4 regions of the Streptacidiphilus alkalitolerans genome follow, and region 4 is predicted to be linked to each of the others. Evidence: riboswitches for the same ligand, from Rfam matches in the RefSeq annotation. Region 4 holds a riboswitch; each other region holds the start of a gene.
The links. A riboswitch is a leader RNA that binds a small molecule or an ion and turns the genes downstream of it on or off. The one in region 4 is predicted to bind cobalamin.
Positions count from the first base shown of each region.

Region 1: linked by a shared signal. The riboswitch ahead of cobI (precorrin-2 C(20)-methyltransferase) and the one ahead of ACEZDG_RS22660 (ribonucleoside-diphosphate reductase subunit alpha) in region 4 are both predicted to bind cobalamin.
Region 2: linked by a shared signal. The riboswitch ahead of ACEZDG_RS27955 (prenyltransferase/squalene oxidase repeat-containing protein) and the one ahead of ACEZDG_RS22660 (ribonucleoside-diphosphate reductase subunit alpha) in region 4 are both predicted to bind cobalamin.
Region 3: linked by a shared signal. The riboswitch ahead of ACEZDG_RS30935 (cobalamin biosynthesis protein) and the one ahead of ACEZDG_RS22660 (ribonucleoside-diphosphate reductase subunit alpha) in region 4 are both predicted to bind cobalamin.

Region 1 covers NZ_JBHEZX010000018.1:78,795-85,861, forward strand. The annotation lists gene ACEZDG_RS30970 (ATP-binding protein) at 1-1,723, opposite strand, end outside; cobalamin riboswitch at 1,781-1,926, shown strand; gene cobI (precorrin-2 C(20)-methyltransferase) at 2,001-2,747, shown strand; gene cobM (precorrin-4 C(11)-methyltransferase) at 2,744-3,553, shown strand; gene cbiE (precorrin-6y C5,15-methyltransferase (decarboxylating) subunit CbiE) at 3,550-4,827, shown strand; gene cobJ (precorrin-3B C(17)-methyltransferase) at 4,824-6,560, shown strand; gene ACEZDG_RS30995 (precorrin-8X methylmutase) at 6,557-7,067, shown strand, end outside.
Region 2 covers NZ_JBHEZX010000014.1:209,521-216,587, reverse strand. The annotation lists gene ACEZDG_RS27975 (ECF transporter S component) at 1-210, opposite strand, end outside; gene ACEZDG_RS27970 (ABC transporter ATP-binding protein) at 207-1,979, opposite strand; gene ACEZDG_RS27965 (energy-coupling factor transporter transmembrane component T) at 1,976-3,106, opposite strand; gene ACEZDG_RS27960 (SCO2322 family protein) at 3,147-3,845, opposite strand; gene ACEZDG_RS27955 (prenyltransferase/squalene oxidase repeat-containing protein) at 3,848-5,143, opposite strand; adenosylcobalamin-variant (AdoCbl-variant) riboswitch at 5,204-5,274, opposite strand; gene ACEZDG_RS27950 (MBL fold metallo-hydrolase) at 5,369-6,418, opposite strand; gene ACEZDG_RS27945 (aldehyde dehydrogenase) at 6,582-7,067, shown strand, end outside.
Region 3 covers NZ_JBHEZX010000018.1:61,168-68,234, forward strand. The annotation lists gene ACEZDG_RS30910 (MarR family winged helix-turn-helix transcriptional regulator) at 1-281, opposite strand, end outside; gene ACEZDG_RS30915 (hypothetical protein) at 331-1,866, opposite strand; gene ACEZDG_RS30920 (alpha/beta hydrolase family protein) at 1,954-3,087, opposite strand; gene ACEZDG_RS30925 (NAD(P)/FAD-dependent oxidoreductase) at 3,299-4,726, shown strand; gene ACEZDG_RS30930 (hypothetical protein) at 4,893-5,117, shown strand; cobalamin riboswitch at 5,196-5,320, shown strand; gene ACEZDG_RS30935 (cobalamin biosynthesis protein) at 5,446-6,405, shown strand; gene ACEZDG_RS30940 (cobyric acid synthase) at 6,402-7,067, shown strand, end outside.
Region 4 covers NZ_JBHEZX010000010.1:62,288-69,354, forward strand. The annotation lists gene ACEZDG_RS22645 (tetratricopeptide repeat protein) at 1-319, shown strand, start outside; gene def (peptide deformylase) at 384-1,004, shown strand; gene ACEZDG_RS22655 (ribonucleotide-diphosphate reductase subunit beta) at 1,041-2,054, opposite strand; gene ACEZDG_RS22660 (ribonucleoside-diphosphate reductase subunit alpha) at 2,054-4,465, opposite strand; cobalamin riboswitch at 4,607-4,747, opposite strand; gene ACEZDG_RS22665 (hypothetical protein) at 4,899-5,636, shown strand; gene ACEZDG_RS22670 (histidine phosphatase family protein) at 5,637-6,413, opposite strand; gene mctP (monocarboxylate uptake permease MctP) at 6,518-7,067, opposite strand, start outside.

The sequences.
Region 1 (7,067 bases), on a different contig from region 4:
GGCTGAGGCCCAGGTGCAGCACCATCAGGGCCTCGGCGGTGGGGTCGCCGCCGAGTGCGATGTGGCTGAAGACCTGACGCATGTGCAGGTCGACCGCGTCGTGGTCGCCGCGCCAGCCGGCCGACTGGGCCAGGAAGTGGTGCGCGTGGGTGCGCAGCCGGTCGTCGTCCAGCGCCTCGGCGATGGCCAGCGCCTCGTTGAGGCCGTGCAGGGCGGTGTCGTGGTCGCCCCGGAAGAGGGAGAGGTTGGCGGCCCAGCTGAGCGCGAGCGAGCGCGCCGCGGTGGCTTCCGGCTGCCTGGCGAGGGCCCGGTCGAGCCAGTAGCGGCCCTCGGCGAGCAGGCCCGAGCAGACCCAGAACTCCCACAGCTCGGTGGTGAGGGCCAGCGCCTCGTCGGGATCCCGGCTGTGGTGCTCGACGCAGAAGTCGATGGCGGCGCGCAGGTTCTCGATCTCCAGCAGCAGCCCGCGGAACAGCGGGACCTGGTCGTTCGTCAGGAAGCGGGCGCGGAAGCGGCCGACCGCGGCCCGGTAGTGGTCCAGGTGCCTGGCCCGGACCCCGGGCTCCTCGCCGGTCTGCGCCAGCCATTCGCCGCCGTACTCGCGGATGGTGTCCAGCAGCCGGTAGCGGGTGCCCTCGGACGGTTCGTCGACTCGTAGCACCACCGACTTGTCGACAAGTCCGATCAGGTGCTCGACCACCTCGTCCGGGTCCAGTTCGCCGCCCGCGCAGACCTGTTCCACGGCCGCCAGGTCGAAGCTCCCGGCGAAGACCGAGAGCCGGGCCCAGAGCAGCCGCTCCTCGGGGGTGCACAGCTCATGGCTCCAGCCGATGGTGGTCCGCAGCGTCTGGTGCCGGGGCAGCGCGGTGCGCCGGCCGCCGGTCAGCAGCCGGAACCGGTCCTCCAGCCGGGCCGCCAGCTGCTCCAGCGGGATCGCCCGCAGCCGTACCGTGGCCAGTTCGATCGCCAGCGGGATCCCGTCCAGCCGGCGGCAGAGCGCCAGCACGTCGCCCCGGTTGGCCTCGGTGAGCCGGAAGCCCGGCAGCACGGCCGCCGCCCGCTGGGCGAACAGGGCCACCGCTCCCCCGCCGTCCGCCTGTTCCGGCTCGACCGGCAGCGGCGGGATCACCAAGGTGTGCTCGCCGGGGACGTCCAGCGGCTGGCGGCTGGTCGCCAGTATGCTCACCCCTGGCGCGTCCCGCAGCAGCAGGTCGGCGAGCATGGCGCAGGCGTCCACCAGGTGCTCGCAGGTGTCCAGCAGCAGCAGGATCGAGCGGTCGGCCAGGTAGTCGGTGAGGAAGTCCAGCGGCGGACGGACCGTCTGGTCGGTGATGCCGAGGGCCACGCAGACCGCCCGGGGCAGCAGTTCGGCGTCCTTGAGGCCGGAGAGTTCGACCAGGAACACGCCGTCCTGGTAGCGCCGCTGCGGCGGCTCGCGCAGCGCGGCGGCCGTGCGCAGGGCGATCCGGGTCTTGCCGACGCCGCCGGGTCCGGTCAGGGTGACCATCCGGGCCTGGTTCAGCAGCCTTTCCACGGACGCCAGTTCGACCCCGCGTCCGACAAAGCTGGTGACTTCGGCCGGAAGGTCCCCGGCCCGCTTGCCCTGGACGCCGAAGGTCATGCCCACCTCACATGCATCGCCGGTACCCGCCGGTCCGATCGTATCGGGACGGTCCGCTTCCGCGCCGGTGATCAGCGACAACTGCCGGTCGACGTGGGTCATCCCACAGGCTGCCGGGCCCGGTGCCGGTTGACTGGCCACCGGCGGGCGTGGTGGGATTTCGAGGCCTGATACGGCGGCAATGATGAGGAAGTCCGGTGCGAATCCGGCGCGGTCCCGCCACTGTCACCGGGCGGCGCGCCCCCTCCGCACCGGGGTGCGGTCGTCCGCGAGCCAGGAACTCTGGCCGCCGTCACCACGACACGGGGCGCGGACCCCGAGTGAGGACTACACCCATGCGCTGCCGCGCCCTCGTGCCCTTCTGCCTGCGCGCCGTCCGGTGACGCCGCGTCCGTCGGCGCCGCTGCTGACCGGTGTCGGGATGGGGCCGGGAGATCCCGAGCTGGTCACCGTCAAGGCCGTTCGCGTGCTGCGCGAGGCCGCCGTGATCGTGGTGCCGGTACTGGACAGCGGTGAGACCGGACGCGCCGAGGCCACCGTGCTGCAGCACACCGAGCCAGGGGCGAAGGTCGAGCGGATCGTCTTCGCGCTCAACGAGCGCGAGGACCGGGCCAGGCGCGAGGCCGCCTGGGACGCCGCCGGGGCCCGGGTCGCCGAACTGCTGCGCGAGCACGGAAGCGTCGCCTTCGCCACCATCGGCGACCCCAATGTCTACTCCACCTTCACCTATCTCGCGCAGACCCTGCGACCGCTGCTGCCGGAGCTGGTGGTGGAGACCGTGCCCGGCATCACCGCGATGCAGGACCTGGCCGCGCGCAGCGGCACCGTGCTCGCCGAGGGCACCGAGCCGCTCACCCTGGTCCCGGTCACCGCCGGGTCCCAGGTGCTGCGGGACGCCCTGGCCGGCCCGGGCACTGTGGTCGCCTACAAGTTCGGACGGCTGGCGGCGCAGGTCACCGCCGCGCTGCGGGAGACCGGCCGGGACGGGACCGCCGTCTGGGGCTCCTCGCTGGGCCTGCCGGACGAGCGGATCCGCCCGGCCGGGCACCCGCTGGACGGCCCGCTGCCCTACCTGTCGACCCTGATCGCACCCGCGACCCGTACCCGCCGTGGAGGCAAGCTGTGAGCGATCGACCTGTCGGCAGAGTGACTTTTGTCGGCGCCGGGCCGGGCGCCGCCGACCTGCTGACGTTCCGTGCGGCGCGGGCGATAGCCGAGGCCGACACGGTGATCTGGGCGGCCAGCCTGGTCCAGGCCGAGGTGCTTGAGCACGCCCGGGCGGATGCCGAGATCCTGGACTCCTCGCTGATCGCGATGGAGGACGTGCTCGCGGTCTACCGGCGGGCCGCGGCCGAGGGCCGGAAGGTGGCCAGGATCCACTCCGGCGACCCCTCGCTCTGGGGCGCGGTGCAGGAGCAGCTGGACCGCTGCCGCGAGCTGGGCCTGCGGACCGAGATCGTGCCCGGGGTGTCCTCGTTCGCGGCGGTCGCCGCCATCGCGCAGCGGGAGCTGACCATTCCCGAGGTCGCCCAGAGCGTCATCCTGACCCGGCTCGGCGGCGGCAAGACGCCGATGCCGCCCGGCGAGGAGGTGCGCGACTTCGCCCGGCACGGCACCACCATGGCGATCTTCCTCTCCGCGGCCCGGTCCAAGCAGCTGGTCGAGGAGCTGACCGCGGGCGGCTACCCGCCGGAGACCCCGGTGATCATCGCCTACCAGGCCACCTGGCCGGACGAACTGGTGCTGGAGGGGACGCTGGAGACGCTGGAGGCCACGGTCAAGGAGCACCGGCTGTGGAAGCACACCCTGTTCCTGGTCGGCCCGGCCCTCGCCGCGACCGGCACCCGCTCGCACCTCTACCACCCCGGCCACTTCCACGGCTTCCGCCGGGCCGACCCGGCCGCGCGGCGGGCCCTGCGCGGTACGCAGTGACCTCCGCCGCAGCGCCCTCCGCCCCGAGGATCACCGTGCTCGGCGCGGCGCTCGCGCCGGAGCACCGGGCGCTGGTCGACGGCGCCGCGCTGGTGCTGGGCGCCCGGCGGCACCTGGACGCGGCGGGAGTGCCGGCCACGGCCGCGCGCGCGGTGGTGCTGGGACCGCTGGCGCCCGCGCTGGACCGGGTGGCCGCGGCGGCGGGACCGGTACTGGTGCTGGCCTCGGGCGACCCCGGCTTCTTCGGCATCGTCCGCGCCCTGGCCGAGCGCTTCGGCCCGGAGGCGCTGGCCGTGCGGCCCGGGGCCGGCAGCGTCGCCGAGGCCTTCGCCAGGGTCGGACTGCCCTGGGACGACGCCGTGGTGGTCAGCGCCCACGGCCGGGACCCCCGTACCGCGTTCAATGTCTGCCGGGCCCAGCGCAAGGTCGCGGTGCTGACCGCGCCGGGCGCGGGCCCGGCCGAGATCGGCGCGGCGCTGCTGGCCGTGCCCGGGGTGGAACGGCGGCTGGTGGTCGCCACCGACCTGGGCGGTCCCGGGGAGTCGGTGCGGGAGCTGACGCCCGCTCAGGCGGTCGGCCAGGACTGGCCGGGGGTGCATGTGGTGCTCTGCCTCGGACCCGGCGCGGGAGTCGGCGCGATGCGGGCGCTGGCCGGGCCGGAACGGCCCGCCGAGGGCGGCTGGGGCCTGCCCGAGGACGCCTTCGAGCACCGCGACTCGCTGGTCACCAAGGCCGAGGTCCGCGCGCTGGCGCTGGCCCGGCTGGGGCCCCGCCCCGGCGAACTGGTCTGGGACGTCGGCGCCGGCAGCGGCTCGGTCGCGGTGGAGTGCGCCCGGCTCGGCGCCGCGGTGGTCGCCGTGGAGCGGGCCGAGGACGGCGTCGAACGGGTCCGCGCCAACGCCGCCGCGCACGGGGTGGACGTCGCGGTGGTCCACGGCAGCGCCCCGCAGGCGCTGGACTCCCTGCCGGAGCCGGACGCGGTGTTCGTCGGCGGCGGCGGGGCCGATCTGCCCGCCATCGTCACCGCCTGCGCCGCGCGGGCCCGGCGGACCGTGGTGGTGACCCTGGTCGCCCTGGACCGGGTGGCCGGGGTGCGGGCCGCGCTGCGGGCCGCCGGCTTCACCGCGGAGGGTGTGCAGCTCCAGGCGTCGCGGCTGGCGCCGCTGCCCGGCGAGGTGGTCCGCCTTGCCGCCGTCAATCCCGTTTTTGTGCTCTGGGGCACCAGAATCAGTCTGGCCACCGGAGTTGACCCAACGTCAGGAGCACACACGTGATCGGCCTGATCGCCGCCACCGCCGCAGGCCGCCGGGCCGCCGTCGACCTGGCCGAGTCCCTCGGGGACTGCGTCCTCTACGAGGAGGGCTCGGTCTCCGCCTCGCTGGAGCGGGCCTGGGAGGAGTGCGCGCAGCTGGTCTGCTTCCTGGCCGCCGGCGCCGTGGTGCGGCTGGTCGCGCCGCTGCTGGAGGACAAGCGCGACGACCCGGGCGTGGTCTGCGTGGACGAGGGACGGCGCTTCGCGGTCGCCCTGCTCGGCGGCCACGGCGGCGGCGCCAACGCGCTGGCCGCGACGGTCGGCGCGGCGCTTGGCGCTGTCCCAGTGGTGACCACGGCGACGGACGCGACGGGCGTGCCGGGCCTGGACACCCTGGGCTGGCACACCGAGGGCGAGGTCGCCGCGGTCAGCCGGGCGCTGCTGGACGGCGAGCCGGTGCGGCTGGCGGCGGACGCGGTGCATCCACTGCCCGCGCTGCCCGCCAACGTCCGGGCCGACGCGCCCGCCGGGGCGCCCGCGATCGTGATCAGCGACCGCCTCGACGCACCGGCCGCGGCGCCCGGCTCCGGCGCCGCGGTGGTCCTGCGTCCGCGCAGCCTGGTGGTCGGGGTCGGGGCGAGCCGCGGGGCCCCGGCCGAGGAGGTGCTCGGCCTGGTCGAGGCGGCCCTGGCCGGGGCCGGACTGAGCCGGCACTCCGTCAACTGCCTGGCCACCGTGGACGCCAAGGCCGAGGAGCCGGGCCTGCTGGAGGCCGCCAGGGCGCTGGGCGTCGAGCTGGTGGCCTACCCGGCCGAGCGCCTGGCGGCGGTCGCCGTGCCCAACCCCTCCGAGGCCCCGCTGGCCGCCGTCGGCACGCCCAGTGTGGCCGAGGCGGCGGCGCTGGCCGGCGGCGGTGAACTGCTGGTGCCCAAGCGCAAGTCGGCGCCCGAGGGCCGGGCCGCGATGGCCACGGTGGCGATCGTCCGCAGACCGCCGCGCGGGCGGCTGGCCCTGGTCGGCCTCGGCCCGGGGGCGCGCGACCTGCTCACCCCGCGGGCGCGGGAGGAACTGCGCCGGGCCTCGGTGGTCGTCGGCCTGGACCAGTACGTCGACCAGATCCGCGACCTGCTCCGCCCCGGCACCCGGATCGAGCAGACCGGCCTCGGCGCGGAGGAGGCCCGCGCCCTGAGCGCCGTGCACCTCGCCGAGCAGGGGCACGCCGTGGCGCTCATCGGCAGCGGCGACGCCGGCGTCTACGCCATGGCCTCGCCGGCGCTGGCCGGGGCGGGCCCGGAGATCGACGTGGTCGGCGTCCCCGGCGTCACCGCCGCGCTCGCGGCCTCCTCGCTGCTGGGCGCGCCGCTGGGCCACGACCACGTCTCGATCAGCCTGTCCGACCTGCACACCCCCTGGGAGGTGATCGAACGCCGGGTGCGGGCCGCCGCCGAGGCCGACCTCGTGGTCACCTTCTACAACCCGCGCAGCCGCGGCCGGGGCTGGCAGCTGCCCAAGGCGCTGGGCCTGCTGGCGGAGCACCGGGAGCCGTCCACCCCGGTCGGCGTGGCCCATGCGGTCTCCCGCCCGGACGAGTGGCACACCCTCACCACCCTGGCCGGGCTCGACGTCACCACGGTCGACATGACGACCGTGGTGGTGGTCGGCAACACCGCCACCCGGGAGATCGCCGGACGCATGGTCACCCCGCGCGGCTACCGCTGGCAGGCCGTGGGCGAGCGCAGCGAGGAGAAGGCATGAGCCGCCGTCAGGTGCACCCGATCGAGCGGGAGTCCTACCGGCGGCTGCGGGCCAGGCTGGACACCGGCCATCTCCCGCCGCTCACCCGGGCCGTGGCCGAGCGGGTGATCCACTCCAGCGCCGACCTCTCCTACCTCGACGACCTGGTGATCGCCGAGGAGGCGGTGCTGCGGGCCGCCGCCGAGGCGCTGGCGGCCGGGGCCCCGCTGGTCGCCGACGTGGAGATGGTCGCCGCCGGGATCACCGCGCGGCGGGCGCTGTGCCGGGTCCGCGAGGCCAAGGGCGACCCGGCGACCGGGCTGACCCGCTCCGCCGCCGCCGTCCGGATGGCGCTGGACGAGGTCGGCCCCGGCGCGGTCTGGGTGATCGGCTGCGCCCCCACCGCGCTGGAGGAACTGCTGCTGCTGGACGCCCGTCCGGTGCTGGTGATCGGCCTGCCGGTGGGGTTCGTCGGCGCGGCCGAGTCCAAGGCCGCGCTGCGTGCCTCGGGGCTGCCCGCGGTCAGCA
Region 2 (7,067 bases), on a different contig from region 4:
GACCACGACCGCGAGCAGCAGCGGAAGCAGCGCGGCGAACAGCCAGGGGGCGTCGCCGGAGTGGGCCAGGCCGGAGGCGGGGGAGGCGAGCAGCGGCCAGCCGAAGGCGACCACGCCGACAGCGGAGATGAGCAGCAGCATCGTGATCGAGCGGCGGCCGAGCGGGACGGGCCGGGCCAGTGAGGCGGTGTCAGTGGTCGGCAGGATCATGCTGTGTCCCTGATGGCTTCCGTGACTTGACGTACCGTCAGCCATGGCTCCGGGTTGAGGATCTTGGCGACCTGGGGAGCGAACGCGGGGGAGGAGACCACGATCTCCGGGGTCGGGCCGTCCGCGACCACCTCGCCCTCGGCGATGATCACCGTGCGGTGGGCCAGTTCGGCGGCGAGTTCCACGTCGTGGGTCGCCAGCAGGACGGCGTGGCCCTGGGCGGCGAGGTCGCGCAGGATGTCGACAAGTCGGGCTTTCGCGGCGTAGTCGAGACCGCGGGTGGGCTCGTCCAGCAGGATCAGCGCGGGTCGGGCGGTGAGGATGACGGCGAGGGCGAGGGTGAGCCGCTGGCCCTCGGAGAGGTCGCGCGGGTGACGGGTGTCCGGGATGCCTGGGATCAGGCGCTCCACGAGGTCACGGCAGGTGCCGGGGGCTGAGTGGGTGTCACTGTCGGCGGCGGCGCACTCGGCGCTGACGCTGTCGCAGTAGAGCAGGTCGCGGGGCTCCTGCGGGACGAGGCCGACGTGGGCGAGCAGGGTGACCAGCTTGGCCCGGTGCGGGGTGTGGCCGCCGACGTCGATCCGCCCCTTGGCGGGGGAGTGGAGGCCGACGAGGGAGCCGAGCAGCGTGGACTTCCCCGAGCCGTTGCGCCCCATCAGGGCGGTGATCTCACCGGGGCGGAGGGTCAGGTCGATCCGACGCAACGCCTCGACGCTGCCCCGGCGGACAGCGAGGCCGCTGACGGTGGCGACCGGGGCGGACGGCGCGCTGGCCGGGGCGGACGGCGTGCCGACCGGGGCGGACGTGCCGGGCGCGGTGAACGTGCTGACCGGGGTGGACACCCCGGCCCCGGGCCGGGCGGTCCCGTCGCCCCCCGCGCCGGGCGCTGCCGCAACCCCCGCGCCGGGCGTCGCCGCAGGCGGGAGGGCCGCCAGGTCCGGCAGAGCCGGGAGCGCGGCGAGGCGGGTGCGGAGGGGGCCGGCCCGGCGGCGGGCGTCGCGGACGGAGAGGGGGAGCGGGGACCAGCCCATGGCCCGGCCCAGGGCCACGACCGGCGGGTGGACCGGGGAGACGGCCATGATCTCCGCCGTGTCGCCCATCCGGGGCGGCGTCCCGTCCCCCTCCAGCAGGATGACCTGGTCGGCGTACTGGACCACTCGTTCCAGCCGGTGTTCGGCCAGCAGGACGGTTGTGCCCAGGTCGTGGACCAGCCGCTGCAGTACGGCGAGTACCTCCTCCGCCGCGCCGGGGTCCAGCGCCGAGGTGGGCTCGTCCAGGACCAGCACCTTCGGATGTACCGTCAGCACCGAGCCGATGGCGACCCGCTGCTGCTGGCCTCCGGAGAGCGTGGCCAGCGGACGGGCGCGGAGTTCGGCCAGCCCGAGCAGGTCGAGGGTCTCCTCGACCCGGCGCCGCATCACCTCCGGGGCAAGGCCCAGCGACTCCATGCCGTAGGCGAGTTCGTCCTCGACGGTGTCGGTGACGAAGTGTGCCATCGGGTCCTGGCCGACCGTTCCGACGATGTCGGCGAGGTCGCGCGGACGGTGGGTGCGGGTGTCCCGTCCGTCGACGGTGACCTTGCCCTGCAGCACGCCGCCGGTGAAGTGCGGGACCAGGCCGCTGACAGCGCCGAGCAGGGTGGACTTCCCGGACCCGGACGGCCCGACCAGCAGCACGAGTTCGCCTTCGGGGACCGTCAGATCGGCGTGTGTCAGTGCCGGGTGAGAAGCTCCGGGATAGGTGACGGAGACCTGTTCGAAGGTGATCATCGGATGTCCTTCGGACGAGCCGGACGGGGAGGACGCGCCGGACGAGCCGGACGGGGAGGGACGGGCGCGGCGAGCGCGGGCAGCAGGCCGAGCAGGATCGCGGCGGCGGGGAGCAGCGGGAGCACGGGCGCGGTGAGCGGGATGGCCGGCGGGTTCAGCGCGTCGGCGTAGCCGGGGCCGAGGCTCAGCATCATGGCGGCGACGGCGAAGCCCGAGCCTGCCACCAGCCATTCCCGGAGCGCCCACGGGTCGGGCCGGTAGCGGGTCCGCACCGCCCGTCTGCCGCCGAGCACCAGCCCGGTGACGGCGGCGAGGACGCCCAGGACGAGCACCGGCAGCGCCCAGCCGCTGCCGTCCGCGCCGAGCAGGCCGTAGGCGGCGACGCAGATGCCGAGCAGGCCGGTGAGGGTGAGTACGGCCGTCGTACGGCGGACATGGACCGGGACGTCGGCGGTGCGGCCGAAGCCCCGGGTGTCCATCGCGGCGGCCAGGCTGACGGAGCGTTCGAGCGCGCTTTCGAGGATCGGGACGCCGATGGTGAGCAGCGCCTTGGCGCCGCGTTCGGTACGTCCGCGCAGGCGGCGCGCGGCGCGCAGGCGCTGGACGTCGGTGACCAGATTGGGGGCGAAGGTCAGGGCGACGACCACGGCGACACCGGCCTCGTAGAGCGCGCCGGGGAGGGAGCGGAGCAGCCGGGCCGGATTGGCGAGGGCGTTCGCCGCGCCGACGCAGGTGAGCAGCACGGCGAGCCGCATCGCGTCGTAGAGGGCCGAGACCAGGCCCTCCAGGCTTACCGGGCCGCCGAGTTGGACCCCCTTGGCCCAGGAGGGCAGCGGGATCTCGGGGAGGGTGAAGAGGATATGCACGCCGGGGATCGCCGAACCGAGGAGCGTGACGAACAGCATCCGGATGGCCAGCACCAGCAGTCCGAGCTTGAGGAAGACGGAGTACGAGTGGGCCCAGGGCGCGTCGGTCCTGCGCACCGCGACGACATAACCGGCGACGGCGGTGATCAACAGCAGGAGCAGGGGGTTGGTGGTACGGGAGGCGGCAGTGGCGAGACCGAGCGCCCAGAGCCACCAGGCACCGGGGTGCAGGTGGCGCTGTGGTGTGGGCGGAAGCGGCATCGTTGGCCTTCGGCGAAGGGGAAATGGGGCAAGTACGGGCTCAGCGGCGGCGGCGGGTCTGCCAGAACGCGCCTCCGGCCAGGGCCAGCACCAGCACCACGCCGACCAACCACCCGACCGTCCGGCCGGGGGAGGCGGGACCGGAGGTCGGGGCGGCGGACGCGGCAGGTGTGGACGGGGCAGCTGTGGACGCGGCGGGTGTGGACGTCGCCGTGGCACCGTTCGTGCCGCTCACCACGTCGCCGCAGCCGGTGCTGGGATACCCGGAGATGGCGCAGAGGATCCCGTCGCTGTTGTAGCGCAGCGGCGGGGCGACCTGGGCCAGCAGCTGCGCCGAGGTCGCGTCCGGTGCGAGCACACCGCACTTGGTGACCAGGACGGGTGGCGTGGAACCTGACGGGGCGTCGGCCGGCGTCCCGTAGTCGATCACGACCGCGACCCGCTTCCTGCCGCTGACCGCCGGGGTTCCGGCGCAGGCGGTGGCGAAGTCGGGCACGCGGCCCGGCTTCACGCCGTCCGCGCTGTCGGCGCTGACGCCGAAGCGCCAGCCGTCGACGGAACCGTCCGCCGGACGGTAGGTGTTGGGCCCGGCGGACTGGTAGGTCCAGCCGCTGCCGGTTCCCTCCCAGAACGACCAGTACCGGTAGCTGGACGCCGAAGCAGGCGCCAGCGACATCAGCCCGGCGGCGACGGCCAGGACCGCCACCACCGCAGCGCGCCACACAGCTCTGACATGCATGGTCACGGCCGCGGGCGGGTGCGGGTCTTGCGGCTGTAGCTGATGTAGATCCCGATGCCGGCGCCTGCGGCCAGACCGACCAGGATGAGCCACCAGGCGGAGAAGCTGGCATTGCTGGACTTGTCGGACTTCTCGGAGGCGCTCGCGCTCGCGCTGGAGGACGGTGCGGGGGTCGCGGCCGGGGCCGGGCCGGTCGCCTCCAGTTGGGCGACCAGGTCGGCAGTGCCGAAGCGCTGCGGGTCGATCCCGGTCGCCCTGGCGTCCAGGATCATCAGCGCGAGGGCCGTCGCCTGCGGGGTGCCGTTGCCCTGGGCCCAGGACGCGCCGTTCTGGCGCAGCCACTCGACGGCCTGCTTGGCGTCGTCGGACCGGCCGTTGTTGGCGAGCGCGAGCGCGGCCCAGGCGGTGCCGGCGTAGTCGGGCGCGGGCTTGGCACCGGCCAGCTGGGTGGTCAGGTGCCCGCTGCCGGAGCTGAGCTGCCGCGCCAGGTACTGGGACGCGGCGCCCTTGGAGTCCGAGCAGTTGGCCGCGGGCGCCGACGACGGGGCCGACGAAGAGGCCGACGACGGGGCGGAGGCGGACGAGGAGGCGGACGAGGAGGCCGGCGCGGCCACCGGGAGGGAGCCGGAACCGGCGGCCAGCGCCGCCTGCGCGCTGGCGAAGTCATTGGCGACCAGCTTGCCCGCCTTGTCCGGCTGGTACGCGAAGGCGCCCTGGACGGCCGTGGCCGCCGTGCAGCCGAGCTGGAAGCCGTGCAGGCCGTCCAGTGCGGACTTGCCGTCCTTGGTCACCGTCGCCGGGTCGGTCTTCGCCGCGTACAGGGCGCTGACGACCAGTCCGGTCGAGTTGCCGTCGCTCGGGGTGCCGGGGTTGTAGGACCAGCCGCCGTCCTTGTTCTGCACGGTCCTGAACCAGGCCACGGCCTTGGTCACGGCGTCGTCGTGGCCGCCGAGGGCGACCAGGGCCTGCACCGCCGACGAGGTCGCGTTGCTGTCCTCGGTCGTCGCCGTGCACGCCTTGGTCGGGTCCGCGTTGTAGGACGGCCAGCCGCCGTCCGCGCACTGCTGGCCGGTCAGCCAGCTGATCGCCGAGTCGGCCGGGGTGACCCCCTGGGTGTGCAGGGCGAGCAGGCTGAGGCCCTGCCGCCACACGCCGTCGTAGGTCGGGTCGCTCTTGCCGTAGAGCCCGGCGGGAACGGGGACCGGGCTGGCGGTGGCGGCGAGCGCGGGCGCTGCCGAACCGGCCAGCACGGCGGCGGCGGTCAGCGCGACGGCGCCCAGACGGGCGGCGGTGAACATGATGTGGTGGTGCCTTTCGAAGAGCGGGGGGCGACCGTAGACCTCGACGGGGCCGCTCGCTTCCTGACGGGTGTTCCGGCTGAACGGTTGCGGGTCAGCGCCGGAATCGCACCGGCTTCCCCCGTCAGGAGGCGGATCAAGCAGATCAAGTTGTGCGGCCACTGTATCCGGCCGCCTCCGCCCCGCCCCGACGCGCCCCGGCCGCGGGCAACCCACCGGTCCCGCTCAGGTCGCGCGGTAGAGCAGCGGCTCGGCGCCCTGCAGTTCCTCGGCCAGGCCGGTCTTGACCAGGCGGCGGACGTGGGCGGCGGCCTCGGACAGGGCCAGGTGGCGGGAGACGAAGCCGAGCTCCGACCACGGCCGGTTCCAGTGCATCCCCATCGCGCACTGCCACAGCGTCAGCGGCTCCCGCTGGAGCTGGACGTGCAGCTCCGCGAGCCGCAGGGCGTGGTGCTCCAGCAGTTCGCCGACCCGGCCGGCCGCGTCCGCGAAGCGGTACTGGTGCGCGGGCAGCACCTCCTGCGGCGCCAGCAGGGCGATCCGTTCCAGTGAGTCGAGGAAGTCGCCGAGGGGGTCGGCCGGCTCGTCCCCTTGGTTCTCCGGGTAGAGGCTGACCACCGGGCTGATCGTCGGCAGCAGGTGGTCGCCGGAGAGCAGCCGGGTGGGCCGTCCCGGCTCGTCCAGGTAGAGGCAGACGTGGCCGGGGGTGTGCCCGGGGGTCCAGAGCACCCGCAGGTCGCGGCCGGGCACTCCGGCCGACTCGCCGTGCACCAGCTCACGGTCCGGGAGGGTGGTGGCCAGCGGGGCCTTGCCGCTGCCGAAGCTGCTGAGCGCGGCCAGGTGCTCATCGGGGACGCCGGAGTCGCGCATCAGCTCGGCCATCCGGCCGAGCCAGTGGGTGGGGCTGCTCTCGTGCAGGGCGCGGACCACGGCGGCCTCGGCGGCGTGCATCGCGATCCAGGCACCGGACTGCTCCTGGACGTGGGCGGAGAGCCCGTGGTGGTCCGGGTGGTGGTGGGTGACGATCACGCCGTGCACGTCGGCGAGGGCGAAGCCGGCCGCGGCGAGGCCCTCGGCGAGGGCGGTGCGGCCGGTGGGGTCGTCCCAGCCGGTGTCCACCAGGACCGGGCCGCGGTCGCTCTCCAGCAGGTAGACCAGGGTGTAGCGGAGCGGGTTGTCCGGGATCGGGACGGTGATGCTCCAGACTCCTCCGCCGATGTCCTGGGTGGCGGGTGCCGGGGCGGGGACCCTTGCGGGGGTCTCGTGGGCGGGCATGCTGCCGTCCTCTCCGAGCGCACAGAATCTAGAACATGTTACTTGTTTGGCACAACTAGTCGGGGAGCCTACTGCACGACCGTTGCCCTCAATAAGTAGAACTGATATCAGTTCTATCAACCGCCAAGTGACGGTTCGTCAGATGTCGATCCGGAGGACCGCCATGACCGAGCTAGTGGAGTACGGCGAACTGTTCATCGGCGGGGAGATGGTGGCCCCGGCCGGGCAGGACGTCATCGAGGTGGTCTCGCCGCACACCGAGGAGGTCATCGGCCGGGTCCCGCACGCCTCCCGGGCCGACGTCGACCGCGCCGTCGCCGTCGCCAGGAAGTCCTTCGACCAGGGCCCGTGGTCGCGGCTGCCGCTGGAGGAGCGGCTCGCGGTGGCGGAGCGGATCAGGGACGGGATCGCCGCCCGGGCCGACGAGATCGCCCGGGTGATCAGCGCGGAGAACGGCTCCCCCTACTCCTGGAGCATCCTGGCCCAGGCCTACGGGCCGATGATGATCTGGGACTCGGCCATCGCCACCGCCCGCGCGTTCGCCTTCGAGGAGCACCGGGCCGGCGCCCTCGGGCCGATCCTGGTCCGCCGGGAGCCGGTCGGCGTGGTGGCCGCGGTGGTGCCCTGGAACGTGCCGCAGTTCGTGGCG
Region 3 (7,067 bases), on a different contig from region 4:
ACCAGCCCGGCCTCGATCATGCGGTCGATCAGCCGGGTCGCCCCACCGCTGGTCAGCACCAGCCGCCGGGAGAGGTCGCCCATCGGCGCGCCCTCCGGCTTGGCCGCGAGCCGCAGCAGCACCTCGAACATCGGGTGGCTGATCCCGCTCTCCCGCTCCATCACCGCGCCGAGCAGCCGCTCCAGCCGACTGGCGGCGGTCAGCACCACCCCGAAGGCCTGGATCCGCCCGTCGGCGATCGCGTCCGCCGCGGTGTCGATCCGCCTGTGCTCCGCCGCCATCTGGCGCCCCTTCTTCGGCCCGGTCCCCCTCGTCCGCCCCCGGCGCGGGTCAGCGACCGCCGTCGTGGACGCTGAAGGCACTGCGGCGGGCCGCGCGGGCGACGCCGGGGTCGGGGTGCGCCGAGGCGACCGCGGCGAGCACCTGGGCCGCCCTGGGGTGGCCGATCCGGCGGGCCAGCGCGAACAGCCGGTTGGGGTCGCCGTCCGCGGCCCCCTGGACGTGGCGGACCAGCATCGCGGTGTCCCCGTGTTCCAGCACGGCGGCACCGGTGTCCACCCAGAGCCAGGCGGCGTCGTCCCGGCCCAGCACGTCCGAGGGCAGCACGCCCTCGTCGTTCTGCTCGGCGAGCCACAGCAGCGCGTACGGGCGCAGCATCGGCTCCTCGGTGCAGTCGCGGACGGCGGGCTCGGCCGGGTGCCCGGCCACCCGCAGCGCCTCGAAGGCCAGGCCGCGCAGCAGGGCGTCCTCGCCGCGGGCCACCTCCAGCAGGTCGGCCACCGCGCTCTCGGCCTGACGGGCCGCCAGCCAGGCCCGGTACTCGGCCCGGGCCGGGCCCGGGGAGTACTGGGCGCAGGCGGTCAGCAGCTCAAGCGCGGACTGCTCGATGTGTCCTGCCGCGGTCTGCGCGACGGTGCAGATCTCCTCCAGCTTGGCGCGGACCGCCCAGTGGCCCAGCGGGGTGAGCTCGGCGCAGACTTCCTGCTCCAGGCCCACGTCCCGGCGGACCAGGGCGCCGACCGCGGCGAAGCCCTCCAGCATCCAGTCCAGCACCCCGGCGACCTCGACCGTGCCGGGGGTGAGGGTGAGCGACAGGGCGCTGTCGCCGCGGACCGCGGAGACCGCCCAGGCGGCGTGCGGGACCGGGGCGCCCAGCGCGGGGTGCACACCGCCGTGCCACTGCTCCTCCAGGCCGCGGCGGAGCAGTTCCAGCAGCTCGGTGAGCGGCACCGGGCCGTCCACCAGGTGCAGGAAGGACAGCAGTTGCGGGGCGTGGTCGACGGCGAGGCCGGCCAGTGAGGTCAGCGCCCGGTCCGGGACCGGGACCAGCAGGGTCCAGGCGTCGAACAGCGCCGCCCAGCCGCGCAGCACCGCCTCGTCCTCGTGCTCCCAGGCGTGCAGCCGCCAGCCGGGCCCAGCGCCGCTGCCCCGCAGTTCCACCAGGCCGGTCAGCCGGGCCCGTTCCCAGGAGGCGACGGTGGCGTCGCGGGTCATCGCCAGGGCGTGCCCGGCGTCCACCGCGTCGCCCTCGAGCAGGTCGCCCCTGCGGTCGACGTTGGGGAGCTCCCCGGCCCAGCGGGCGATCCGCACCGCGTCGGCGAGCAACCGCCGGGCGAGCGGGGCGAGCTGGGCGGGTCCGGGCAGCCCTGCGGGGGGATTCCGGCGGGCCGGGGCGCCGGGGCGCTGCTGGTTGCCCGGCGCGGCGGCACGCGGCTGCGGCGGGCGTGCGGCCGTGGGCAGCCGGGTGACCCTCGCGGGCGCACCCTGCAGTCGGCCATCGGGGCCAGGTTGGCCGGCGCCGACAGTGTCGGGTCGGCCAGAAATCTCGGATCGGCCAGTACGGTCACGCGAATTCCGGGACGTCACGCCGTGCAGTCTTCCCCGTCCGCGGGGCACTTGTCACATCCTCTGGCGCGGCGGCCTCGCCGAGGTCCCGGAATGGTGACGGGAGGGTCACAGGAGGGGGGTGAGGAACCTGCGCAGGCTCTCCTCGTAGCGGGCGGGATCGGCGTTCCAGAGCGCCTCGTGCTCGGCGTCGGGAAACTCCTCGTAGATCACGAGGTCATCACGGCGCCCCGCGAGCCGGCGGGCCGGGCCGACCGGGGCGACGGTGTCGTCCGAGCCGTGCAGCAGCAGCACCGGGGCGTCCAGGCCCTCTCCGAGCGCCGCCCGGTCCAGCCGCTCCGGGTCGACGCCGGAGCGGCCGAGCGCCGCCCGCACGCCCAGCTCGGCCAGGAAGGGCGGCACCCCGCGCCGGGTGGCCCGGCGGCGCACCGTCCCGCGCCAGTCCAGCACCGGCGAGTCCAGCACCAGGCCGCGGACCGCCGCCCGGTGCTCGGAGCGGACCGCGGCCTGCAGCGCCATGGTCGCGCCGGCCGACCAGCCGAGCAGCACGATCCGCCGCGCGCCGCCGTCCAGGGCGAACCGGATCGCGGCGTCGACGTCGTGCCACTCGCTGTCGCCGAGGTGGCTCAGGCCGTCCGGCGAGCGCGGGGCGCCCTCGTCATTGCGGTAGGTCACGGCCAGCACCGGGACCTTGAGCTGGTCCAACAGCGGCAGCAGCGGCAGCACCTGACGCCGGTCCAGGCCGCCGTGCACCGCGATCAGGCACAGCGCGCGGGCGCCGGGCAGGAACCAGGCCGGCAGCGGGCCCAGCTCGCCGGGCACCTCGATCTCCGAGAACTCCAGGCCGAGCGAGCCGAGCGGATCCCCGGTGAACAGCTGCGGGGTGATCCGGACGGTGCTGCCGACGGCCAGCGGGCTGCCGCCGAGGGTCTGCACCGACTCCAGCCGGCGGGTGACGGTCTGCGCGCCGGTCGCGACCACCGCGCCGACCACCGCGCGCCCGCCGGACCACTCCAGGCCGTAGCGGCCGGGGCGCTGGGTCTCCCAGGAGCGGGTCAGCTCTACCTGGCCCGCGGCCACCGAGTGCACCCGCAGGCCGCCCGCGGCGGCGGGGCTGCCGCCGCCGGGGCGTACCGAGTAGTCGGAGACCACCCGTCCGGCGACCAGGGCCGCCGCGCCGGCGCCGACGACGGCCGCGCCGGTCCCGACGGCGGCCACGGTCGCGGTTCTTCCCCAGCGCATGTCGCTCCCAACCGTCGGTCCCCTGCCCGTACCAGGGCCACTGCCCGTTCTGGTCCATCCCAATGCCGCGCGGGCCGGTGCGCCAGTGGTGCGCCGCCATCCGACGGAGTGTCCGACTCGACCGGCCGCACCTGACACTGTGTGCATTGCCGCTGGTCCGGGGCGTGAGTAGCGTGCCGGGCACCATTCCCGGCTCGGAAGCAGGTCCCCCGTGGGCACGACCGCCACTGCCAACGGCAGTGTCTCGTTCTGGTACTCGGCCATCGGACTCCCCACCCCGCGTCCCGCCCTGGACGGCTCGGCCGAGGCCGACGTCTGCATCGTCGGCGGCGGCTACACCGGTCTGTGGACCGCCTACTACCTGAAGAAGGCCGTCCCCGGGCTCCGGATCACCGTCCTTGAGCAGCGCTTCTGCGGCTACGGCGCCTCCGGTCGCAACGGCGGCTGGCTCTACAACGGCTTCGCCGGGCGCGGCGCCTTCGCCCGGCAGTACGGCAAGCCCGGCGCGATCGCGATGCAGCAGGCGATGGACGCCACGGTGGACGAGGTGATCGCGGTCTGCGCGGCCGAGGGCATCGAGGCGGACATCGTCAAGGGCGGGGTGCTGGAGGTCGCCAGGACCCCCGCCCAGCTGGAGCGGCTGAGGGCCTACGTCGAGAACGAGCACTCCTTCGGCGAGACCGACCAACTGCTGCTCGGCCCGGCCGAGACGGCGCAGCGGATCGCCGTGGCCGGGGCGCTCGGCGGCAGCTGGACCCCGCACGGCGCCCGGATCCAGCCGGCCAAGCTGGTCCAGGGGCTGGCCCGGGTGGTCGAGGCGCTGGGGGTGACCGTGCACGAGGACACCACGGTGACCGAGATCGTCCCGGGCGGGTCGGGCGCGCCGGCCCGGGCGGTGACCGCGCGGGGCACCGTGTCGGCCCGGTTCGTGCTGCGGGCCACCGAGGGCTTCACCGCGGCGCTGCGCGGCGAGAAGCGGTCCTGGCTGCCGATGAACTCCTCGATGGTGGTCACCGAGCCGCTGCCGGCCTCGTTCTGGGAGGCGGTGGGCTGGTCCGGGCGGGAGACCCTGGGCGACATGGCGCATGCCTACATGTACGCGCAGCGCACCGCCGACGACCGGATCGCACTGGGCGGACGCGGCGTCCCGTACCGCTTCGGCTCGCGCACCGACAACGACGGGACCACCCCGCAGCGGACCGTGGACCAGCTGCGGCAGATCGTCACGGACTTCTTCCCGGCCGCCGGCTCCGCCGCCGGCGAGGTGCGGATCGACCACGCCTGGTCCGGGGTGCTCGGTGTGCCCCGGGACTGGTGTTCGACCGTGGACCTGGACCGGGCCACCGGGCTCGGCCTGGCCGGAGGCTATGTCGGCAGCGGGGTCAGCACCACCAATCTGGCCGCGCGCACCCTGCGCGACCTGGTGCTGCGCGAGCTCGGCAGCGGCTCCGACACCGCCCTGACCGGGCTGCCCTGGGTCGGGCACCGGGTCAGGGCCTGGGAGCCCGAGCCGCTGCGCTGGATCGGCGTCCACGGCATGTACGCCGCCTACTACGCGGCGGACCGGCAGGAGCGCGGCGGGCGGGCGGGCACCTCGCCCATCGCCAAGGCGGCGGACGTGGTCTCCGGGCGGCACTGAGCCGGGCCCTGACCTGGGCGCTGACCTGGGCGGCAACCCCGGGAACTGACTCTGCGGAGTCGGCTCGGGACACTCCGAGATGCGGATCGGGCGAGTCTGGCAGACCCTGGAAACCGGGGGAAGCCGGTATTCGGAAGACCGCAGCACTCGACACCTTGGGGTGCCCATGCCTGTCCTTCTGTGCCTGATCACCGCTCCACTCGGCCTCGCCGTCCTGCTCGGCATGTCCTGGTTCGAGGACCATGTCCTGCGCCCGCCCACCAGCCCGGTCGACCTGGTGGTCCAGAACGAGTCGACCGTGGAGCTGCTGCGCGCCGTCCGCGCGCCGCTGCAGCTCCCGGCCTCGACCGCGCCCCCCGCGCTGCCGCAGAGCGGGGACACCGCGGCCTGACCCCGGCCGTCCGACCTGTGTTGACGGTCGGTCGGGCGGCGTGGTGGGATCGAGCGCCAAGCTGTTCGGAGGCATGGAGAGGAAGTCCGGTGAAGGGGGAGACCCCCAGTCCGGCGCGGTCCCGCCACTGTCACCGGGGAGCGTCCCCGAGGTTCTGATCACCGGAACCCCGGGGACGCGTCGATCCGGGAGCCAGGAGACTCTCGCCCCCGGTTCGTCGATCCAGGGCGCGGACCCTGAGTGAGGACATCCACGCCATGCGCGCTGCCCTGCCGCCACCACCCCCCGGTGCCGTCCCCTTCCCCGCTCAGCCTCCCCGCTGACCGCCGTGCGCGCGAGCGCGGCCACCACGACAGCACTCGGCCTCCTCCTCGGCCACGCCGCCGATACCGTTTTCGGCGATCCCCGGCGCGGGCACCCGGTGGCCGGATTCGGACGGGCCGCCGGAGCGGCCGAGCGCCGGCTCTGGCGGGACCGCAGGGACACCGGAGCGCTGTTCACCGCGCTCTGCACGGGCTCGGTGGCCGGGGCCGCGCTGCTGGCCGACCGCGCCGCCGCCCGCACCCGCACCGGCTCGGTGCTGCTCACCGCCGCCGCCACCTGGACCGTGCTCGGCGGCGCCTCCCTGGTACGGGAGGCCAGGACCATCGGCGCCGCGCTGGAGGCCGACGACCTCGCCGCCGCCCGGGCCCGGCTGCCGTACCTGTGCGGACGCGACCCGGAGGGGCTGACCGAGCAGCAGATCGCCCGCGCGGTGGTCGAGTCGGTGGCCGAGAACACCGCGGACGCGGTGGTGAACGCGCTGGTCTGGGGCGCGGTCGCGGGGGTGCCCGGGCTGCTGGTCTTCCGCGCCGTGAACACCCTGGACGCCATGGTCGGCCACCGCTCGCCGCGCCATCTGCGCTTCGGCTGGGCCTCGGCCCGGCTGGACGACCTGGCCGGCTGGCCCGGGGCCCGGCTGACCGCGCTGCTCACCGTCGCCGCAGCCGCCGCCGGGGGGCGGCGGGGCGGCGAGACCTGGCGGGTCTGGCGCCGGGACGCCTCGGCGCACCCCAGCCCCAACGCCGGGCAGGCCGAGGCGGCCTTCGCGGGCGCGCTGGGGGTGCGGCTGGGCGGCACGCTCAGCTACGGCGCCCGGGTGGAGCACCGGGCGGTGCTGGGCGCCGAGCTGCCAGCGGTGCGGGTCGAGGACATCGAGCGGGCCTGCGTACTGTCCCGGCGGGTCGGGCTGCTGGCGGTCCTCGCCACGGCCGGGCTGAGCCTGCTGCTGCGAAGGGGACCGCGATGAAGGGCCCACTGCGCGGATCGCTGCTGGTCGCGGGCACCACCTCGGACGCCGGGAAGAGCGTGGTCACCGCCGGGATCTGCCGCTGGCTGGCCCGGCAGGGGGTCGCGGTCGCGCCGTTCAAGGCGCAGAACATGTCGCTGAACTCCTTCGTCACCAACGACGGCGCCGAGATCGGCCGGGCCCAGGCCATGCAGGCCGCGGCGGCCGGGGTGGAGCCTGAGGCGGCGATGAACCCGGTGCTGCTCAAGCCCGGGGCGGACGGGCGCAGCCAGGTGGTGGTGCTGGGGCAGGCGGTCGCCGAGGTCGGCGCGCTGGACTACCGCGAGCGCAAGCCGGCGCTGCTGCGGATCGCCCTGGACTGCCTGGCCGACCTGCGCGCCCGCTACGACGTGGTGGTCTGCGAGGGGGCCGGCTCCCCCGCCGAGATCAACCTGCGGGACCGGGACATCGCCAACATGGGCCTGGCGGTGGCGGCCGGCCTGCCGGTGGTGGTGGTCGGCGACATCGACCGCGGCGGCGTCTTCGCCGCCATGTACGGGACGCTGGCGCTGCTGTCCGCCGAGGACCAGCGGCACCTGGCCGGGTGGTTCGTCAACAAGTTCCGCGGCGACGTGCGGCTGCTGAAGCCCGGTCTCGACATGCTGGAGCAGCTGACGCACCGT
Region 4 (7,067 bases):
GCAGGACCGGGACGCCCTGGAGCGGCTGGTCTCCGAGGCCGGCTACGCGGCCGAGGACTGGACCTCCTCGGTCCGGCTGCTCTGCCGGGACTGCTCGGAGAGCCGGATGCCGGCCGACGACGGCCACAGCGAGCACCATGACCCGCACGACGACGGGCAGCTCGGCCACCTCAGCCACCGCAGTGCGGGCGCCCTCTGGCTGCCCGAACGCGAGTGCGGGCTGGCCGCGCCGGCCGACCTGGTCGGGCTGCTGCTGGACCGCTGGGTCGCCGGAAACCGGGCCGGCCGGGCCTACCGCGACCTGGAGGAAGTCTGCTAGCGCTTTCCGGCACCGTAGGCTGGGGGTTCATCCCCGGTACGGACTGAAGGCGAGTGGCAGCGGCATGTCGGAACAGCAGGTCGAGACGGCGGTACTGGAAGAGCCCGCCCCCGTGCGTGTGGTCGGCGAGGTGCCGGACACCTCCAAGGGCGTCTTCCGGCCGATCACCGTCGTCGGCAACCCGGTGCTGCAGCACCCGTGCGAGACGGTCACCGCGTTCGACGAGGAGCTGTCCGCGCTGGTCGCCGACATGTTCGTGACCATGTACGCGGCGGAGGGCGTGGGCCTGGCCGCCAACCAGGTCGGCGTCGGCCGCCGGGTCTTCGTCTACGACTGCCCGGACGACGAGGGCGTGCGCCACATCGGCGTGGTGGTGAACCCGGTGCTGGACGAGCTCGACCCGGCGCAGCGGACCCTGGACGAGTCGGCCGAGGGCTGCCTCTCCGTCCCCGGCGCCTACGCGGACCTGGCCCGGCCCGAGTACGCCGTGGTCCGGGGCCAGGACCAGTTCGGCAAGGAGGTCGTGGTGGAGGGCACCGGCTTCTTCGCCCGCTGCCTCCAGCACGAGACCGACCACCTCAACGGCTACCTGTACATCGACCGCCTGTCCAAGCGCGACCGCAAGGACGCGCTGCGGCAGATGGCGGAGCTGACCCCGAGGTACGAGGTCGTCCCCAACGCCTGATCCGCCGCAGCGCGCCGGACGGCCCGGAGGGCCTGCCTAGAAGTCGTCGTCGAAGGAGACCGAGCCCTCGACGGCGACCTGGTAGGCGGAGACCCTCCGCTCGAAGAAGTTGGTCAGCTCCTGGACGCCCTGGAGCTCCATGAAGCCGAACGGGTTCTCCGAGCCGTAGCGGACCGGCAGGCCGAGCCGGGTGAGCCGCTGGTCGGCGACGCACTGCAGGTACGCCCGCATGGACTCGGTGTTCATGCCCGGCAGGCCGTCGCCGCAGAGGTCCTGGGCGAACTGCAGCTCGGCCTCGACCGCCTCCTCCAGCATCGCGGTGACCTGCTTGCCGAGCTCCTCGTCCCAGAGGTCGGGCTCCTCGGCGCGGACGGTGTCCACCACCTGGAAGGCGAAGTCCATGTGCATGGACTCGTCCCGGAACACCCAGTTGGTGCCGGTGGCCAGGCCGTGCAGCAGGCCGCGCGAGCGGAACCAGTAGACGTAGGCGAAGGCGCCGTAGAAGAACAGGCCCTCGATGCAGGCCGCGAAGCAGATCAGGTTGAGCAGGAACCGGCGCCGGTCGGCCTTGGTCTGCAGGCTGTCCAGCTTCTCGACCTGGTCCATCCAGCGGAAGCAGAACTGGGCCTTCTCGCGGATCGAGGGGATGTTCTCCACCGCCGCGAAGGCGGCGGTGCGGTCCTCCGGGTCCGGCAGGTAGGTGTCCAGCAGGGTCAGGTAGAACTGGACGTGCACGGCCTCCTCGAACAGCTGGCGGCTCAGGTAGAGCCGCGCCTCCGGCGAGTTGATGTGCTTGTAGAGGGTCAGCACCAGGTTGTTGGAGACGATCGAGTCGCCGGTGGCGAAGAACGCCACCAGGCGGCCCAGCAGGTGCTTCTCGTCCGCGCTGAGCTTGGCCAGGTCGGCCACGTCGGAGGCGAGGTCCACCTCCTCCACGGTCCAGGTGTTCTTGATGGCGTTGCGGTAGTGCTCGTAGAAGTCCGGGTAGCGCATCGGACGGAGCGTCAGTTCGAAGCCCGGGTCCAGAAGGTTCTTGTCGGTGGAGCTCATTACTGGCAGGCCTCGCAGGACTCGGGGTTCTCGAGGGAGCAGGCGATCACTGCTTCGTCCTCGACGACGGGGATGACGGGTGCCGCCGCGGCGGCCCGGGCGATCCGGGTGGCCGGGCGGGAGCGCAGGTAGTAGGTGGTCTTCAGGCCGACCTTCCAGGCGTACGCGTACATCGAGCTGAGCTTGCCGATGGTGGGCGAGGCCAGGAACAGGTTCAGCGACTGGCTCTGGTCCAGGTACGGCATCCGGGCCGCGGCCAGGTCGATCAGGGCGCGCTGCGGCAGCTCCCAGGCGGTGCGGTAGAGCGAGGCCAGGTCGGCCGGCAGGCCGGGGATCTCCAGGGCCGAGCCGTTGGCGGCGCGCAGCGACTCGCGGGTGGCCGCGTTCCACAGCCCGCGGGCCTTGAGGTCGGCCACCAGGTACGGGTTGACCTGCAGGAACTCCCCGCTGAGGGTCTCCCGCTTGAAGAGGTTGGAGACCTGCGGCTCGATGCACTCGTAGACACCGGCGATGGAGGCGATGGTCGCCGTCGGCGCGATGGCCAGCAGCAGCGAGTTGCGCAGGCCGGTGCCGGCGATCCGGGCCCGCAGCGCGTCCCAGCGCTCGCCCCAGACCGGGGCTGTCTCGAAGTGGTCGATGTGCAGCTGGCCGCGGGCGGCGCGGGTCTCCTGGTAGGCGGTGTGGCGGCCGAGCCGCTCGGCCAGGTCGGCGCTGGTCTCGTAGGCGGCCAGCATGATCCGCTCGGAGATCCTGGTGGACAGCGCCCTGGCCTCGGCCGAGTCGAAGTCCAACCGGAGCCTGAAGAAGACGTCCTGAAGGCCCATCACCCCCAGGCCGACCGGGCGCCAGCGTGCGTTGGACACCCCGGCCTCCTCGGTCGGGTAGAAGTTGATGTCCACCACCCGGTCCAAGAAGGTCACCGCGGTGCGGACGGTCGAGTCCAGCCGCTCCCAGTCCATCTCGCCGCTGTCCAGCAGGTGCGCCCCCAGGTTGACCGAGCCCAGGTTGCAGACCGCGGTCTCGCCGTCGTCGGTCACCTCCAGGATCTCGGTGCACAGGTTGGAGGAGTGCACGGTCCGGCCGGGCAGCGCGGTCTGGTTGGCGGCGCGGTTGGAGGCGTCCTTGAAGGTCATCCAGCCGTTGCCGGTCTGCGCCAGGGTGCGCATCATCCGGGCGTAGAGGCTACGGGCCGGGATGCTGCGGATGGCCAGGCCGGCCGCCTCCGCCTTGCTGTACGCGGCGTCGAACTCGGCGCCCCAGAGGTCGACCAGCTCGGGCACGTCGCCGGGGGAGAACAGCGACCACTCGGTGTCGGCGTCCACCCGGCGCATGAACTCGTCCGGGACCCAGTGCGCCAGGTTGAGGTTGTGGGTGCGGCGGGCCTCCTCGCCGGTGCTGTCGCGGAGTTCCAGGAACTCCTCGATGTCCGCGTGCCAGGTCTCCAGGTAGACGCAGGCGGCGCCCTTGCGACGGCCGCCCTGGTTCACCGCGGCGACCGAGGAGTCCAGCGTGCGCAGGAACGGCACGATGCCGTTGGACTGGCCGTTGGTGCCGCGGATCAGGCTGCCTCGGGAGCGGATCCGGCTGTAGGAGAGGCCGATGCCGCCGGCGTGCTTGCTGAGCCGGGCGATCTGGGCGTAGCGCTGGTAGATCGAGTCCAGCTCGTCCTGCGGGGAGTCCAGCAGGTAGCAGGAGGACATCTGCGGGTGCCGGGTACCGGAGTTGAACAGGGTGGGCGAGGAGGGCAGGTACTCGAGCCGGCTCATCAGCCGGTACAGCTCGGCCACCTCCGCCACGGATTCGACGCCGCCCGCCCGCCGCCCGCCGCCACCCTTGTCCGAGTCGCTGCGCTCCACACCTCCTACCTGCAGCCCGCAGGCCACCCGGAGCAGGAAGTGCTGCGGGGTCTCCAGCACCTGACGGGTGATCGGGTGCCGCAGCAGGTAGCGGGAGTAGACGGTGCGCAGGCCGAAGTACTCGAAGCGGTCGTCGGCGGCGGAGTCGACCACCGCGTCCAGTGCCTCCGCGTGGGCGGCCACGAACGCGGCGGTCCCGTCGCCGATCAGGCCCTCCCGGTGGCCGACCGCGATGGAGGCGGCGAAGCAGGTCGCGCCCTGCCCCGCGGCCTCCTCGCGGACCTCCTCGGCCAGCAGCCGGGCGGCCAGCCGGGAGTACTGCGGGTCCTCGGCGATCAGCCCGGCGGCTGCCTCGATCGCCAGGCCGCGCAGCTCGGCGTAGTCGGCGACGGAGCTGCGCCCGCGCAGCGCGGCGGCGGCGACCCGGCCGGGGTCCACCTCGGTGAGGTCGGGGGAGCGTTCGGTGAGGACGCGCAGCAGCGTGGTGCCGGGGGAGTCGGGGCTGTCGCCCTGGTGCGGGACTGCTGTCGTCGCTGCGGTCTCGGTGATCGTCACTGTGCGCTCCTCGTTGGCGGCCGGTCGGCGGTGGGCCGCTGACGGGAGGCAGGAGGGAGCGCGACGTCGCTGCGCCGGAGGCAGCACGGAACGCGTCCCCGGCCCACCCGCGAGGCCCGGACGTACGTCGTCCCGGGGTGTCCTCGGAACGAGCTGTCGGCAGGTACTCGGACTCGCGGGCGCATACCTGGGTACGGCCGCTCACCGCTGCGGGGCAGTCCCGGAGTCGCACCGGGTTCCCCTGCGTCGTCAGCGAGATGAGCATACATGTAGGGGTGCTTTCCAGAAGCACCCCTACATGTAGTGTCGCGAGTGCACGCAGTCACCCCCGCAGCGCTGCCGGAAGGCGCGGCATCTGTCGATGTGTCAGATTCGGGAGTGTTCGCGGGGGCGTCAGGCCCTCCGCGCGTGAGCGGGAGCGAGGCAGGACCGGATGACGGTGCTCGGGACGGGTGTGCGGCGCGGGATGGCGGCCGGGGTCGCCGCGGGGCTGCTACTGGCGGGCACGGCCGGGACGGCGGAGGCGGTCGCGACCGCGGCCCCGGCGGTACGGGTCTGCGGGCTGGATCCGGCCACCTTCACCAAGCCGTCGCTGGCGCTGGCCTACCAGAAGCTGCACAAGGTCTACTACGCCGGCGGGTCCTGGTCGGGGTTCACCCTGAAGGCCGGGAACAGCACGCCCGCGCGCTGCGCCGGCGTGCTCCCGGTGGTGGTGTTCGGCTCGCGGGGCAGGTCGCTGCGCCGGGGGGACGTGCGGATGCAGTGGCGGACCGGACGCGGCGGCTGGCACGGGTCCGCCATGGTGGCCGAGAACGGCGTGCTGATGGGCCTGGTCGGCCCGGCGCAGGGGCTGTCCCTGGCGGCGCGCGGGAAGGCGGCGGTGCCGCTGCGGATGCGGTTCTCCACCGGCGCGCCGACCGGGCAGTGGGTGACCATGGCGATCGGCTACGCGCCGGTGACGCTGGAGGGCGAGACCGCGGCGCTGCCGGTGGGGATCTCCGACCCCCGGCTGTTCCGGGTGCTGCGGCAGGTCCGGCGGCCGAGCGGCGCGCCGCAGCTGGCGGAGACCGGCGGGCCGCCGCGGACGGCGGTGGCCGCCGGGGCCTCGCTGCTGTGCCTGGGCGGCGGTGCGGGCCTGCTGGCCCTCTCCCGCCGCCGCCGGGTCCGCTAGTCAGGTGGTCCGCTGGTCCAGGTGCGTGGTGGTGTTGTAGCAGTCCAGCGCGAGCCGGCCGGACGGGGTGCGGGACCAACGGGTGATCGAGGCGTTGCCGACGGTGCCGGCCCGGTCCACGGCGAGGATCGCCGCCTCGTCCAGGTCGTCCAGGATGTGACGGAGCATCAGCACCACCGCGTCATGGGCCACCAGCAGCACCCGGCGCGACTCCTCCGCCTCGTAGAGGTCGCGGAGCAGGCTGCGCAGCCGCAGGGCCACGTCCGCCAGCGACTCGCCGCCCGGGGGGCGCCAGCGCAGTTCGCCGAGCAGGCGGCGGCGGGCCGCCTCGGCCGGGTGGTACAGCTCGATCGCGGCCTTGGTGACCATCTCCAGGATGCCCAGCTCGCGGTCGCGCAGCCGCTCGTCGGTGCGGACCGCGGGCAGCGGCAGCCCGGCCCGGTCGATCTCGGCGACGACCAGCTCGGCGGTCTCCTGGGCCCGCAGGTACGGGGACACCCACAGGCTGTGCGGCAGCGGCCCCTCGGTACGGGCGGCCAGCCTGCGGCCGAGGGCGCTCGCCTGGGCCCGGCCCAGGGCGGTCAGGGTGAGGTCGGCGTCCCGGCAGGTGATGCCGGTGTCCAGCGCCCCGGCGGCCTCGGCGGCGGCGAAGGCGGCGTTGGCGGTGCTCTGGCCGTGGCGGGTGACGGTGAGCGAGAGCGGGCGTGGGAGGGCCGGACCGGCCTGCGGCTGCGACAGCGCGGGCTGGCTGAGGTGGTGATGGTCGGTGAGCTCCACGGGTTCCCCCTGCGGGTCGTCCGGCCCGGCGCGGAGGTGCGTACGGGCCGCCGCTCCCAGTGTGCGGGAGCGGCGGCCCGCGAGGGGGGCGCAAAGGGGGTGCGTCAGGGAGCGAGGGGTGCGCCCGAGGTAGTGAGCGCGGAAGGGGGCGCGGCCTCGGTCAGGTAGTCGGCCGGGCTGGTCTCGTCCGGGAGGTCGGTCTGCTTCAGGGCGCGCAGGACCAGGGTGAGCACGGCGGCCACGGCCAGGTTGAGCACGAAGGCGGTGACGCCGATGTAGCCGAGCTGGCCGATGCCGGGGATGGCGGCGTTGCTGCCGCCGAAGTGCGACCCCGGTTTGCCGGGTGCGGGGATGCCGAAGGCCTTGTACGTGCCGTAGGCCATTCCGGCGGCCCATCCGGCCAGCAGCGCCCAGCGGTGGAACCAGCGCGACCTGTGCTTGCCCCAACCGATCAGCCCGCTGACGACGGTCGGGAAGGTCTGCAGGATCCAGATCCCGCCGAGCAGCTGGAGCTGGATCGAGAACTGCTTGTCGATGCCCAGCACGAAGCCCAGCGCGCCCAGCTTGACCAGCAGCGACACGATCTTGGCGACCCTGGTCTCCTCGGCCGGGGTCGCGGCGGGCTTGATGAACTCCCGGTAGACGTTCCTGGTG